3 regions of the Streptomyces sp. NBC_00872 genome follow, and region 2 is predicted to be linked to each of the others. Evidence: riboswitches for the same ligand, from Rfam matches in the RefSeq annotation. Region 2 holds a riboswitch; each other region holds the start of a gene.

Region 1 (4,413 bases), 5.4 Mb from region 2:
CGCCTACCGGCTGCCGCAGGACGGCACACGCGAGTGCGACGCCGCCGATCTGGCGCTCACCGTCCTCGGCGGCGGCGAGTCCTCCCGGCTGCACAACCGGCTGGTGCGCCGGGACCGGACCGCGGTCGCCGCGGGCTTCGGACTGCTGCGTCTGGCGGGCGCCCCCTCCCTCGGCTGGCTGGATGTGAAGACGTCCGGCGGGGTCGAGGTCCCGCGGATCGAGGCCGCCGTCGACGAGGAGCTGGCCAGGCTCGCCGCCGAGGGACCGACCGCCGAGGAGATGGAGCGGGCCCAGGCCCAGCTCGAGCGCGAGTGGCTGGACCGGCTGGGCACGGTCGCGGGCCGCGCCGACGAGCTGTGCAGGTTCGCGGTGCTCTTCGGCGACCCGCAGCTCGCGCTGACGGCCGTCACGCGCGTGCTGGACATCACCGCCGAGGAGGTGCGCGCCGTCGCCGCGGCACGGCTGCGCCCCGACAACAGGGCGGTGCTGGTGTACGAACCGCTCGCCTCCGAGGACGCCGCCGACGCGGCGCGCACGGCCGGCGACGAGACCGACGAGCACGAGGGGACGGACCAGTGAGCGACGCTGCCGTGACCATGGACTTCCATCCGCAGCCGACCGCCGGCGAGGCCAGGCCCTGGGCCTTCCCCGCCCCCGGGCGCGGTGCGCTCGACAACGGCCTGACGGTGCTGCGCTGCGACCGCCCGGGACAGCAGGTGGTGGCCGTCGAGATCAATCTCGACGCCCCGCTGGAGGCCGAGCCCGAGGGGCTCGACGGTGTCGCCACGATCATGGCGCGCGCCTTCTCCGAGGGCACCGACAAGCACAGCGCCGAGGAGTTCGCCGCCGAGCTGGAGCGCTGCGGCGCCACCCTCGACGCGCACGCGGACCACCCGGGTGTACGGATCTCCCTGGAGGTCCCCGTCTCCCGGCTGCCCAAGGCACTCGGCCTGCTCGCCGAGGCGCTGCGCGCCCCCGCCTTCGCGGACAGCGAGGTCGAGCGGCTCGTACGGAACCGGCTCGACGAGATCCCGCACGAGACCGCCAACCCGGGCCGCCGCGCCGCCAAGCAGCTCTCCAAGGAGCTGTTCCCCGCCGCCTCACGGATGTCCCGGCCGCGCCAGGGCACCGAGGAGACGGTGGAGCGCATCGACGCCGCGGCCGTCCGGGCCTTCTACGAGGCGTATGTGCGTCCCGCCACGGCCACCGCCGTGGTCGTCGGCGATCTCACCGGCGTCGATCTGGACGAGGTGCTCGCGGAGACCCTCGGCACCTGGACCGGTGACACCGCCGAGCCGCGCCCCGTACCGCCCGTGACCGCCGACGACACCGGCCGCGTGGTGATCGTGGACCGGCCCGGGGCCGTCCAGACGCAGCTGCTGATCGGCCGGATCGGTCCCGACCGGCACGACCGCGTCTGGCCCGCCCAGGTGCTCGGCACCTACTGTCTGGGCGGCACGCTCACCTCCCGGCTCGACCGGGTGCTGCGCGAGGAGAAGGGCTACACCTACGGGGTGCGGGCCTTCGGGCAGGTGCTGCGCTCGTCCGCCCCCTCGGAGCCGGGCGGGCCGACGGGTGCCGCGATGCTCGCCATCAGCGGTTCCGTGGACACCGCGTCCACGGGTCCGGCGCTGGACGACCTCTGGAAGGTGCTGCGCACCCTCGCGGCCGACGGTCTCACCGACGCCGAGCGTGATGTGGCCGTCCAGAATCTGGTGGGCGTGGCGCCGCTGAAGTACGAGACGGCCGCCTCGGTCGCCGCCACGCTGGCGGACCAGGTCGAGCAGCACCTCCCGGACGACTTCCAGGCACAGCTCTATGCCCGGTTGGCCGAGACCGGCACGGTCGAGGCGACGGCCGCGGCCGTCAACGCCTTCCCGGTGGACCGGCTCGTCACCGTGCTCGTCGGGGACGCCGAGCAGATCAAGGAGCCGGTCACGGCTCTCGGTATCGGAGAAGTGACGGTCGTCTCCGGCTGACCGATCGGCTGACCAGTCGGCTGACCGAACGGTCACCGGTGACCGATTCCGATCGCTGGAGCTCTGCTCGGTAAGCCCGATAAGCCCGGTAACGATAAATCCGTCGGTGAGATAAACCCCGGTGACACCCGTCACCGGGGTTTCCTCATATGTCCGCTTTAGTGGGGAGGTTGCCTGTCTGCCCTGTGGTGTGCGCTACAAAACACCCTGTCCATTTGGTGATTGAAAGATGAGCCGCTTAGCGTCGGTCCGGCTGTTCGCCAGCACCCCGCCGCGACCGCGGCATCGGACAGCCATCGCCGAGTCCCCGTCAGGCGCGAGCCTGGGGAGCCGGGGACCCACACGCAGTCCCCGGGGTGAATCGGACGCCTTGGCGCACACCCGCGCCGAGGTGTCCGTAGGAGACCTTCCTGCTCCCACCCTCTGTCCCGGTAGGCGAGAAGGAGGGAAAGGACCAACCGCTACATGGCGTTCACCCGTGCCACCGGCAAGCATCGTGCCCGGAGCCGTCGGACCCGCAGGGGCATGGGCGCCGCCGGCGCCGCGACGCTCACCGCGACAGGTGTCATCAGCGCCCTGGCCGCCCCGGCGCACGCCGCCGAGCCGGACACCCGGGCCTCCGGACGGACCGGGCTGGCCCAGGCCCTGGTCATCGGTGACTCCCTCGCCGACGCGATCGACGCCCAGGCCGAGGCCCAGCACCAGGCCGCCGTACGGGCCAGGGCGAAGGCCGAGGCCCGGCGGGCGGCCGAGGCCCGTGCCAAGGAGATCCGCGCGGAGAGGCAGCGCGCCGCCCGCGCCGCCGAGCGCAGGCGCCTCAACGCCTTCCGGCTCCCCGTCACCGGCTCGTACGTCACCACCGGCTACCGGACCGGCGGCTCGCTCTGGTCCTCCGGCAGCCACTCGGGCGTCGACTTTTGCGCGGCGTCCGGGACCCCGGTGGTGGCCGTCGGCGCGGGCACCGTCGTCGAGGCCGGCTGGGGCGGCTCGTACGGCAACAACGTCGTGCTCCGGATGACCGACGGCACCTACACCCAGTACGGCCATCTCTCCTCGATCGCCGTCTCCGCCGGTGGGACCGTCGTCCCGGGACAGCGGATCGGTCTCTCCGGCGCGAGCGGCAACGCGACCGGACCGCATCTCCACTTCGAGGCCAGGACGGACCCTGAGTACGGCTCCGACATGGACCCCGTCGCCTATCTGCGCGCACACGGTGTGAACGTCTGACCGAAGCCGGCCGCTGGCCAAAAGATATCTATTGATTCCGGGCACCCATCGGAAATCCGCGTTGATTGCAATAGAGTCACGGAACAGGCGTCGATCGGCAGCGTTTCGCGCGGATTAAGTCGGAGGTTCGGACATGCGCATTCCCGCGCACTCGGTATGCACGGCGATCCGCGACGACATTGTCTCCGGTGTATTCGAACGGGGCAGCCGGCTCACCGAGGAGCAGCTCGCGCGGCGCTACGGCGTCTCCCGGGTCCCGGTGCGCGAGGCCCTGCGCACGCTGGAGTCCGAGGGCTTCGTGACCACCCGCCGCCATGTCGGCGCGTGTGTGGCCGAGCCCACGGACCAGGAGGCGGCGGACCTCCTGGAGGTACGGCAGCTGCTGGAGCCGCTGGGCGCGGCCCGCGCCGCCCAGCGCCGTACGGAGGCCCATCTCAAGGTGCTCCGTGGCCTGGTCAGACTGGGGCAGGAGAGGGCCAGGCGGGGCCAGGGCGAGGATCTGCGCTCGCTCGGCGCCTGGTTCCACGAGACGCTCGCACAGGCGTCGGGGAGTCCGGCGCTCACCGCCCCGCTCACCCAGCTCCGGCACAAGATCGCCTGGATGTATGTGGTCGACCAGCCCGCGCATCCCGTGGAGTCCTGGGCGGAGCACGGCGCGATCGTGGACGCGGTGGCGCGCGGCGACGCGGAGCGCGCGCGGTCCCTGACCGCCCTGCACGCGGAGCGCACGGCGGCGGTGCACCGGCTGCGCCGGGCCGAGCGCGGCCGGGAAAAGGTGAGGGCTTCGCAACATGTTGTAAACACCGCGAGTGCTCGCACTTAACATTCTCGCCGTATACAAAGAATTGGAATAGCGCGGCTTATTCTTCGCTGCCCGCACGAAAAGACGGAGCCGCGGTGCGCCGAATTCGGCGCACCGCGGCTCCGCCGTGCGAAATGACGGCCGACCGCCCGACGGCTGTCGGGCCGTCCGGCGACCGCCGGATAGCCGGGCCGTGCGGACGGTTCAGACCGTCTCGGGCAGCTCGTCCAGTCCCTCGGCGACCAGCTTCGCCAGCCGGTCCAGAGCGGCGTCCGCGCCGTCCGCGTCGGAAGCCAGCACGATCTCCTCGCCGCCCCGCGCGCCCAGACCGAGCACCGCGAGCATCGACGCGGCGTTGACGGGGTCGCCATCGGCCTTCGCGATCGTCACGGGGACGCCGGCGG
Region 2 (4,413 bases):
GGCGGTACGGACGATCACGGCGGTCGCGCCCGCGGACGCGACCGCCGTCTGACCTGGTCCTGCCCGGTCGGGCCGGTCGGGCAGGTCGGTCAGTACGCGATGTCCTCCTCGCGCAGCGCGGTGACGAAGGACGTCCACGCGGCGGCCGAGAAGGAGAGGTGAGGCCGGGTCACGTTCTTCGAGTCCCGTACAGCCAGTGCGTCCGCGCCGACGCGCGCGGACTCGACGCAGTTGTTCGCCCCGGTGCTGTAGCTGCTGCGCCGCCAGCGGGCGGCCGTGGCGGCCGTGGCCAGGGGGGCCACCGGGGAAGTCGTTGTAGGGGCGGGGGGTGTGAGGGGGGCGGAGGATGGAGTCTGGACAGGGGGCTGTGCGAGGTAAGCGGTCATGATGCTCCCTACGCGCCGTCACCGATCCCGGCGATGAGATCCAATGATTCTTCGGGCGAGAGGGCATGCGCCTGCATCGTACGGAACGCGGCGCAGTACGCCTCAAGGTCTTCTTTCCGTTCCAGATAGAGGCTATTCGTCAAATGGTCGAGAACGACCAAATCCAGATCAGTAATGCCCGGGAATGAGAAGATAACGAAAGGACCGGTGAGTCCCACATAGCCGCCCGAAGTGAACGGAAGGACCTGGAGACAGACCTGCGGAAGCCGGGCCAGCTCGGACAGACGCCGTAGCTGACCCCGCATCACCCCGGGACCGCCCACCTCGCGCCGGAGCACCGCCTCGTCGAGTACGGCGTGGAGTTCGAGCGGGGTCGCGGAGTGCAGCAACTCCTGGCGGGCGAGCCGTACCTCGACCAGGGAGTCGACCGTCGTGGCGGGCAGACCGTCCAGCGCCGCCCTGGTCACCGCACGCGCGTAGTCGGGCGTCTGGAGCAGCCCCGGCATCACCGAAGTCTCCAGCGTACGGGCCGTGGAGGCCTGTGACTCCAGGCTGATGAAGTCCCGGTAGCGGGGCGGGATCACCCCTCCGTACGCCTTCCACCACCCGGGGCCGCCGCCCGCGATTCCCGCCAAGGCGCCGAGCAGCGCCCGCAGTTGGGGATCGGTGAGACCCAGGGCGTCGAGCAGCCCCTCCAGGTCCTCGTCCTTGACCCCGCTGACGCCCGTCTCGATCCGGCTCACCTTCGACTGGTGCCAGCCCAGCAGCCGCGCCGTCTCGCCGCTCGTCAGCCCCGCCCGCTGGCGCAGTCTGCGCAATTCCTCCCCGAGCCTGCGCCGGCGTACCGCCGGAATATGCCGCATGAATAGATCCCTTCGCCGACCCGCTCCGGTAAGCGTCCGTGGGCGCCGAGTGCGCCGCGGCGGAGAAGTTATCTTTTCGCCGCCCAAATACGGTCTCGCGTAGCAGAGTTCACCACTTCGAGCGACAGATATATGCAGATCTCGGTGGATCGGCCGTGTGAACGGCAGGATGAGTGGCACGCTGAGCACAGTCCGAGGCCGTCCGCGCAGTCATCCGCACTGCGGCGGAGTCAGGTCCGGCGGGAAAGGGACGGCGTCGCCATGGCAGACCATCAGGAAGCATCCATCACGCTTCCGAGCGATCCCGCGTCGGTACCGGCGGCGCGAAGATATGTCGCGGACCTGCTGACGGAGTGGGGTCTGCCGGGCCGGGCGGAGACGGCCGACACGGTGCGGCTCATCGTCTCTGAGCTCGCGACCAACGCCGTGCAGCACACCTTCGGCCAGTCGCCCACGTTCACCGTGGAGATCGTGCTCGACCGGGACGAACGACTCCGTGTCGGAGTCACCGACAGCCATCCGCGCTGGCCGCAGCGGCTGCCGGCGGCCGTGCAGCAGGACAACGGCCGGGGCATGGTGATCGTCCGCTCGCTGGCGGCGGAGAGCGGCGGGGAAGTGTCCGTCACACCGACCTCGGAGGGCGGCAAGACGGTCTGGATCGCGCTGCCCTGGACGGTCCCGGTCCAGAGCTGACCGGCCCACGGCGGCGGACATCCGCGTGCGTGTCCCGTGCCGCACGTCCGGTGTCCCATGTCCCGCCTCCCGGTGGGGAGAGGGCGGGGGACGGGCCGGCGCACGGTCCGTGTCCGGCGCTGTGCTGTCGGCGCGGGCCCGTGTCCCGTCCTGGCCAGGGACGGGACACGGGGCGTTCCGCGGCGGCCTGGGACGGGCCGCGTGTGTTCCTTGTACCGGCCTGGTGCGGCCGGGGATCCGGGCGTTCCGTCCCCGTGCCGGCGGGGGGACGGAACGCGTGCTGTTCCACGACGGCCTGGGACCGGCCGCGTGTGTTCCGTACGCCGGTGGTCACCGGCGGGGTGGTGGGCCGCCCGGTCAGGACCGGGCGGGTGCCGTGCGCCGGTCCAGGGGGGGACCGGACATGTTTCTCGGGGGGCCGTTCCGGACCGGCCGGGCGCGCACCGGCCGGTGCGGAACGTGCCACGCTCAGTTCACCCGGCCGTACATGACGCTCCGGGACCAGATCCGTTCGAGCCTTACCAGGGCACCGGTCTTGGGCGAGTGCCAGATCTTCCCGCGGCCCGCGTAGATACCGACGTGGTAGACGTAGCCACCCGCGTGGAAGAACACCAGGTCGCCCTTGCGCCGGTGGGACGCCGAGATATGGCGGGTCCCGTTGTACTGCTGATGAGCGGTGCGCGGGAGCTTCTTGCCGGCCTTCTTGAACGAGTAGAGCGTCAGGCCCGAGCAGTCGAAGCGATGGGGTCCGGTGGCCCCCCACTGGTACGGCGAACCTTCCTTGGAGGCGGCCACCCGGAGCGCCTTGACGGCGCGTGCGGCGGCATGGGCCTCGGGCGTGGCGCCGGGTGCCAGTATCGTTCCCCCGACCGTAGCGAGGGTGAGGACCGATACGGCACCGGCCCGGGACAGCAGAGACGGGACATATGTCTGCGCATTCATGCGCAACCCTTCGTCAGCCGCCTGTGAAGGATGACCTGTCGGGTTCGGACAGGCGAAGATGCCCGGCCGCGTGAGCGGCTTCACCCCAAGGGACGGCCCATGTACGCATACGTGGTCGTCCCGTACTGCTCGGGTCCTCCACTCCTGCCGATCCACTCCTGTCGACCAGACATCCGGAACGGCGGCAGGACTCGGCGTCCGCCCGGACCGCCCCGCCGGGGGTGGCGGGGGCTTGTCGTCCCAGGGATCTTGACGCGTAATCAGATGATTTCCGAGACGCAACGACGTTATGTGAAGTTCGTCACGTCTGATCCGTACGGGTGGCGAAGCGGTGTGTCGTACCGGGGGCCCGGACCCTGATGAGGCCCATACCTGCGCGGCGGTTGGGAGGTGCTTCCCGCGTCCGGCCGCTTCGCGCAACTTGGGTCCCCCGGAGTGTCCGGAAGATCCGTCCCCCGAAAGGCCGAGCCGCTCCCGTACGGACGCGTCCATACGGGAACGGAAACGGGCTCAAGTCGTGTCTTCGGGGGGCATCGTGACGCGCCCGGCGCGTCGCTCACCGTCGAGCACGCGCAGCGCACGGGCGAGCGTCGCCGCGTGCAGTTCTGTCTCACCGCGCATGTGCATCGCCGTCAGGGCGTCCCGCAGCGCGACCGCTTGCGCGGGCAGCGCCTGGGCCGCGCGCAGTGCGCTGTAGGTGTCCGAGCCGCGCGCCGGGTTGATCCGGCCCAGCAGATCGAGGACATGGAGAAAGCTGTCGACGAGATCTCCCTCGGCGCGGGTCAGTGCGGGCAGCGGGGGCAGTTCCGGTGGCAGCATCGGCGTGTCACCGCCCGCCGGGGGATCCGAAGGGGTGGGTCGCGCCGAGGGACGTCTTGCGGTTCTGGACCACGTGATCGATCAGACCGTACGCCTTCGCGTCGGCGGCGGTGAAGATCCTGTCCCGTTCGATGTCCTCGGCGATTCGCGGCTCGCTCTGGCCGGTGTGCCGTACGAGCAGCGACGCGAGCACGGCGCGCAGCCGCAGAATCTCCTCCGCGTGGATCATCAGATCGGACGGCTGGCCCCGGACGGGCTCCTCGATGGCGGGCTGCTGGACGACGACACGGGCGCCGGGCAGTGCCATCCGCTTTCCGGGGGTGCCGGCCGCCAGCAGTACCGCGGCGGTCGAGGCGGCCTGCCCGAGACAGGTCGTCTCCACGTCGCAGGTGACGAGCTGCATCGTGTCGTAGATCGCGGACATGGCGCTGATCGAGCCGCCGGGGGAGTTGATGTAGAGGCAGATGTCCCGGTCGGGCGCGGCGTACTCGAGATGGAGGAACTGCGCGATCACATCGTTGGCCGCGGTGTCGTCGACGGCGGTGCCGAGGAAGATGATCCGCTCCTCCAGGAGCTTGGAGTACGGATCGAGGGTGCGGGTCCCGCCGGCCGTCCGCTCGGTGAACTCGGGCAGGACATAGCGGGCCGAAGGATGGTTCATGGCGTACCTCTCCTCATGCACGGCCCTGTAAAAAATGTACAGGACGTAC
Region 3 (4,413 bases), 5.5 Mb from region 2:
CCGAGGTACACGTGCGGGTTCGGGTGGAGCAGGTTCGGGCGAAAACGACGCGGAGGTTTCTCCTGGAAGCGGCGGCACAGTTGTTCGATGAGCGGGGTTACTCAGGCACCAGTATCAGCGATATCAGCGCGCAGTCCGGCCGTACCAGCGGAGCCATCTACTTCCACTACGCCAGCAAGGAGAATCTCGCCCTCGCCATTGTCGAGGAGCATTTCGCGACCTGGCCCGATCTGATCGACCGTTACAGCTCGTCCGACCGCCCGGCGCTGGAACGGCTGGTCGCGCTGAGTTTCGAGGTGGCGAGGGCCTTCCGGGACGATGTGGTCATCCGCGCGGGCGCCCGGCTCTGGGCGGAGCGCACCGCTATCAATGTCACGCTGCCGAGACCTTTTGTGGGCTGGCTGGAAACCGTCACCAAACTTCTCGAAGAGGCCCGGCAGGAGGGGGAACTCACGCAGGGCGTCACCCCTCAGGTGGCCGCGCACGGACTCGTGTGCGCCTTCTTCGGACTGCACACCGTCTCCGACGCACTGGAGGGGCGCCGGCAGATCGAGGAAGCGCTGCACGATCTGTGGCTGCTGCTCCTGAACGCCCTTCAGCCGGACCCGGATCCGGCGGCCCTGCTCGCGCGGGTGCGTGAACACCCCCTCGCACCTGTGCCCGCCGGAGGGCGATGAACCGAGGGCGGCGGCGGACGGGCAGATGGCCGGACCCGGCCGGGACGGAGGGATGTCCCGGCCGGGTCCGGCCGTCTGTGCGGGTGCGCGTGTGCGCGAGCGCGCGGGTCTGTACGGAGGTGACGGTACGTCAGCGTCGACCGCCGCCGGAGCCTGTCGGCGGGGCCTGTCAGTAGGGGCCGTTCACATTGTCGATCGAGCCGTACCGGTCGGCCGCGTAATTGCACGCGGCGGTGATGTTGGCGACCGGGTCGAAGCTGTCCATCGACGTACCGGGCACGTGGTAGGCCTGGAACGTGGGGTCGATGACCTGGAGCAGGCCCTTGGAGGGCGTACCGGCGGCGGCGTTGGAGTCCCAGTTGTTGATGGCCGACGGATTGCCGGAGGACTCACGCATGATGTTCCGGTAGATACCGTCGTAGCTGCCGGGGATGCCCTGGGCGGCCATGACGTCCAGCGACTCGTTGATCCAGCCGTCCAGATCGTCGGTGTACGTCTTCGGGGCCGCCTGGGTGACGGTGTCGCTCGTATCAGCCGTAGCGTCCTCGGTGGCAGCCGTCGCGTCCTCGGCGGTCGCCGTAGCGTCCTCCGTGGTCGCCGTCGTTTCCTCGGTGGCCGGTGTGGCGGTTTCCTGCTCGACCACGGCGGTGGCCGGTGCGGTGGTCGCCGACGTGGCGGTGGCCGGTGTGGCGGTGGCGGGCGGGTCGGACGCGGTCCTCTCACCGAGGGTCAGTTCGACGCCGGGGTGGATCAGTGCCGGGTTGCCGCCGATGACCTCACGGTTGTTCTCGTACAGCTTCTTCCAGCCGCCGCTGACGGAGTGCGCCGCCGCGATCCTGGAGAGCGAGTCCCCCGCGACGACGGAGTAGGTCTCCGGATTGTCCTTCTGCGTCGCGGCGGCGGGCGACGACACCGCCTCGGCGGTGGTCGCGGCGATGAACGGGAGCGCGAGTACGGCACCACCCGTGCCCACGACGGCGAGACCTCGGGCGAACGGGCTGGTTCTGGGGCGGCGGTGCTTGGCCTGTGCGGGCATGACGAATTCCTCTCCGTCGCCTGCGAGGTGAGCTGTCGGGTTCGGGCTGGAGCTGCCCGGCCGCGGTATGAGCGCGGCTTCACCCCAAGCCGGTCCGGATTCCGGAACGGCGCCTTACCTGGGTCCCCCGCTCCTGCCGTGCGTGAGTGGATTCGGTTTCCGGACGGCGGCAGGATTCGGCGGTCCGTCCGGATTGACGTGAACGTAGGCGGAACGTCCGGACAAAAACAAGACCTGAATTCACAGCGCGATCCCGGCGGACGAATCCAGAGCGGAATGATCCGGTTACACAGAAGTCATCCGGGAGCTCAACTCTCGCTCCCCGGGAGCGAAATGGCCAAGGCGACGGGAAGCATGGAACACCGCCGATGTGACGCACATCATGACCCTTGACGGAATTTCTGACGTCACAACACCGTACAGAGAATGCCAAGGTGTACCAATACTACTCAAATGCACCATGGGAAGAATGCGGGCAAAACGCCCATACAATTACTTTTCAAAACGGGTGCGCTATGCCCCGATGCTCCCATCAATTCGACGTGGGTGTCATTTATTCCGCGTCGGGGCGCGTGTCGAGTGCGTATCGCCGCTATTCGGGGAGGAAAGCGGTGGAACGAGGGGACCGTCCTTGGGGAGTGCGCCGGGACCACGACGGCATCGTCGCGTCGCGTACGTTCATGGCGTAACTCGTCTGTTCCACGAGGAGGTTCAGTGTCACAGGATCCGTGGTTTCTGAGGGATCTGGCGCCGGATGTCGTGCTCGCCGGTTCGGTGATGAACGGCAGTCTGCGGGGAGCCGAGGCGGTGCGGGCGCAGATTCGTGCCGTGCTCGGCCTCTACCGGGAGTTCACTCCCGTCTGGGAGGGCGAGTTCGGTGACCGCCGGATGAACGAGTACACCGCCGTGGTCGACGGCAGGCCGGTGACGGGGGTCGGCGTGTTCCATATCAACGACCAGGGCCAGGTGGACGAGATCGTCGTCGATCACCGGCCGCTGTCCGCGGCCCTGACCGTCTCCAGGCTTCTGGGCGAAGCCCTGGCCGACGGCCCCGGCCGTGACCGCGACGAGTTCTACCGCCCCGACGGACAGACCTACGAGGATCTGATCAGGTACGCCGAAACCCATGGCCGCGAACTCTGACGCGTACGTCCGCTCGCGACCGCCGAACCGCGAGTACGAGGGAGCGTCGCGCGTGCTTCAGTGCCGCCGGGGCGCCGGGCCCGTGGAGTCGCGCACCACAAGGTGCGGCACAAATGCTTCCTGCCGCCGTGGGGCGTCCGGGTCGGCGATACGGGCTCTGAGGATGTCCGCGGCCCGTCGGCCGATATCCGTCTTCGCCGGGGACACGGTGGTCAGAGGCACTTCGCACAGGTCGGCCACCTCGTTGTCGTAGCCGATCACGGAAAGGTCCTCCGGGACGTTCAGTCCGCGCCGCCGCGCCGCGCCGACCAGCAAGGACGCTTCACGGTCCGCGAAGCAGAGTGCGGCCGTCGCCCCCCGCGCCACCAGACGGCCGAGGAAGCCGTCCGCGTCCTCGGCGGTCCAGCGCGGCAGTGAGGCCGTGACCACGGGAGCCGGGTCGAGCCCGGCGCGCTCCAGTCCGACGGCGAGGCCCGACCGGATCTGCGGGGCCGTGTGCGGACTGGTCCTCTCCATATAGCCGACGCGGGTGTGCCCGAGCCCCAGCAGATGCTCGGCAGCCGCACGCGCCCCGGCCGCGTGATGGGAACAGACGAACTCGTGCGATGTCGCCGTCAGGTCCATCCCCCGCTCGACGAGCACCGCGGGCACGGCGAGTTCCCCCGAGATCCCGAGCCAGTGCTGTGGACCGTCCTCGCCGAGAGTGGGTACCAGTATCAGCCCGGCCGTTCCCGACCGGATCAGTTCGTCGACGGCCTCCTGCTCCATGCCCGGGTCCCATTCGGTGCAGCGCAGGAGCATCCGGCAGCCGTGGCGGGAGAGTTCACGTTCGATACCGGCGATGACGCGCGGGTAGTAGTAGGTCAACGAGGGCACCACGACGCCGACGGTGTACCCGGTGCCGGACGCCCGGGACTCCGAGACATACGTTCCGGATCCCTGCCGGCGGTAGACAAGGCCCTCCTGGACCAGCAGGTCGACGGCCCGCCGCACGGTGTTGACGCTCACTTCCTGGTCGCGGGCCAACTGCTGCTCGGTGGGCAGCTTGCCGGCCGGCCAGCGCAGTTCGGCGATGGCCCGTCGCAGCTCGTCCGCGAGACGGCGTGTCTTGTGCCCCCGCGCGGCCGCACCGACAGGAGTACGTGGCGAACTCACCGCATCCCCCTCGATCTGCGCCCGCACCGGCCCGACATGACGAGCTTACGACCCTACCCGGCACGGAGCCGCCGCCGCCGAGAGAGCACCGGCCCCGAATTCATTCCAATGAATCTGTTGACGCATGGCATGACTTGACCGAAACTCCTCACCAGACGCGGCGTCAGTCATCGCGATCCCCCACGCACGATCCCCCCACACAAGAAGACGAGGTTCCCTCGTGGCCATCACCCTGTCCGTGCGCGGAACGAGCAGGCGCACCGCACTCTTCGCCTGCGCAGTACTGGTCATCGGGTTCCAGGCGGACGGGACCGCCTTCGGGACCGAAACCTCGGCCGCCGCGGCCGCCGCCACGGCGTACTACGTGGACCCCGCCGTGGGTTCGGCGGGCAATCCCGGCAC

What was found. Region 2 has a riboswitch for cyclic di-AMP ahead of OG214_RS33105 (C40 family peptidase). Riboswitches for the same ligand answer to the same signal wherever they lie in the genome.
Positions count from the first base shown of each region.
Region 1: linked by a shared signal. The riboswitch ahead of OG214_RS09975 (M23 family metallopeptidase) and the one ahead of OG214_RS33105 (C40 family peptidase) in region 2 are both predicted to bind cyclic di-AMP.
Region 3: linked by a shared signal. The riboswitch ahead of OG214_RS09705 (transglycosylase SLT domain-containing protein) and the one ahead of OG214_RS33105 (C40 family peptidase) in region 2 are both predicted to bind cyclic di-AMP.

Region 1 covers NZ_CP108806.1:2,337,047-2,341,459, reverse strand. The annotation lists gene OG214_RS09985 (pitrilysin family protein) at 1-580, shown strand, start outside; gene OG214_RS09980 (M16 family metallopeptidase) at 598-1,980, shown strand; cyclic di-AMP (ydaO/yuaA leader) riboswitch at 2,268-2,433, shown strand; gene OG214_RS09975 (M23 family metallopeptidase) at 2,446-3,207, shown strand; gene OG214_RS09970 (GntR family transcriptional regulator) at 3,341-4,030, shown strand; gene OG214_RS09965 (HPr family phosphocarrier protein) at 4,214-4,413, opposite strand, start outside.
Region 2 covers NZ_CP108806.1:7,730,547-7,734,959, forward strand. The annotation lists gene OG214_RS33085 (8-amino-7-oxononanoate synthase) at 1-52, shown strand, start outside; gene OG214_RS33090 (DUF397 domain-containing protein) at 90-302, opposite strand; gene OG214_RS33095 (helix-turn-helix domain-containing protein) at 395-1,249, opposite strand; gene OG214_RS33100 (ATP-binding protein) at 1,511-1,942, shown strand; gene OG214_RS33105 (C40 family peptidase) at 2,411-2,884, opposite strand; cyclic di-AMP (ydaO/yuaA leader) riboswitch at 2,888-3,091, opposite strand; gene OG214_RS33110 (hypothetical protein) at 3,395-3,703, opposite strand; gene OG214_RS33115 (ATP-dependent Clp protease proteolytic subunit) at 3,711-4,364, opposite strand.
Region 3 covers NZ_CP108806.1:2,275,672-2,280,084, forward strand. The annotation lists gene OG214_RS09700 (ScbR family autoregulator-binding transcription factor) at 12-677, shown strand; gene OG214_RS09705 (transglycosylase SLT domain-containing protein) at 847-1,713, opposite strand; cyclic di-AMP (ydaO/yuaA leader) riboswitch at 1,718-1,879, opposite strand; gene OG214_RS09710 (hypothetical protein) at 2,428-2,856, shown strand; gene OG214_RS09715 (substrate-binding domain-containing protein) at 2,914-4,011, opposite strand; gene OG214_RS09720 (choice-of-anchor Q domain-containing protein) at 4,232-4,413, shown strand, end outside.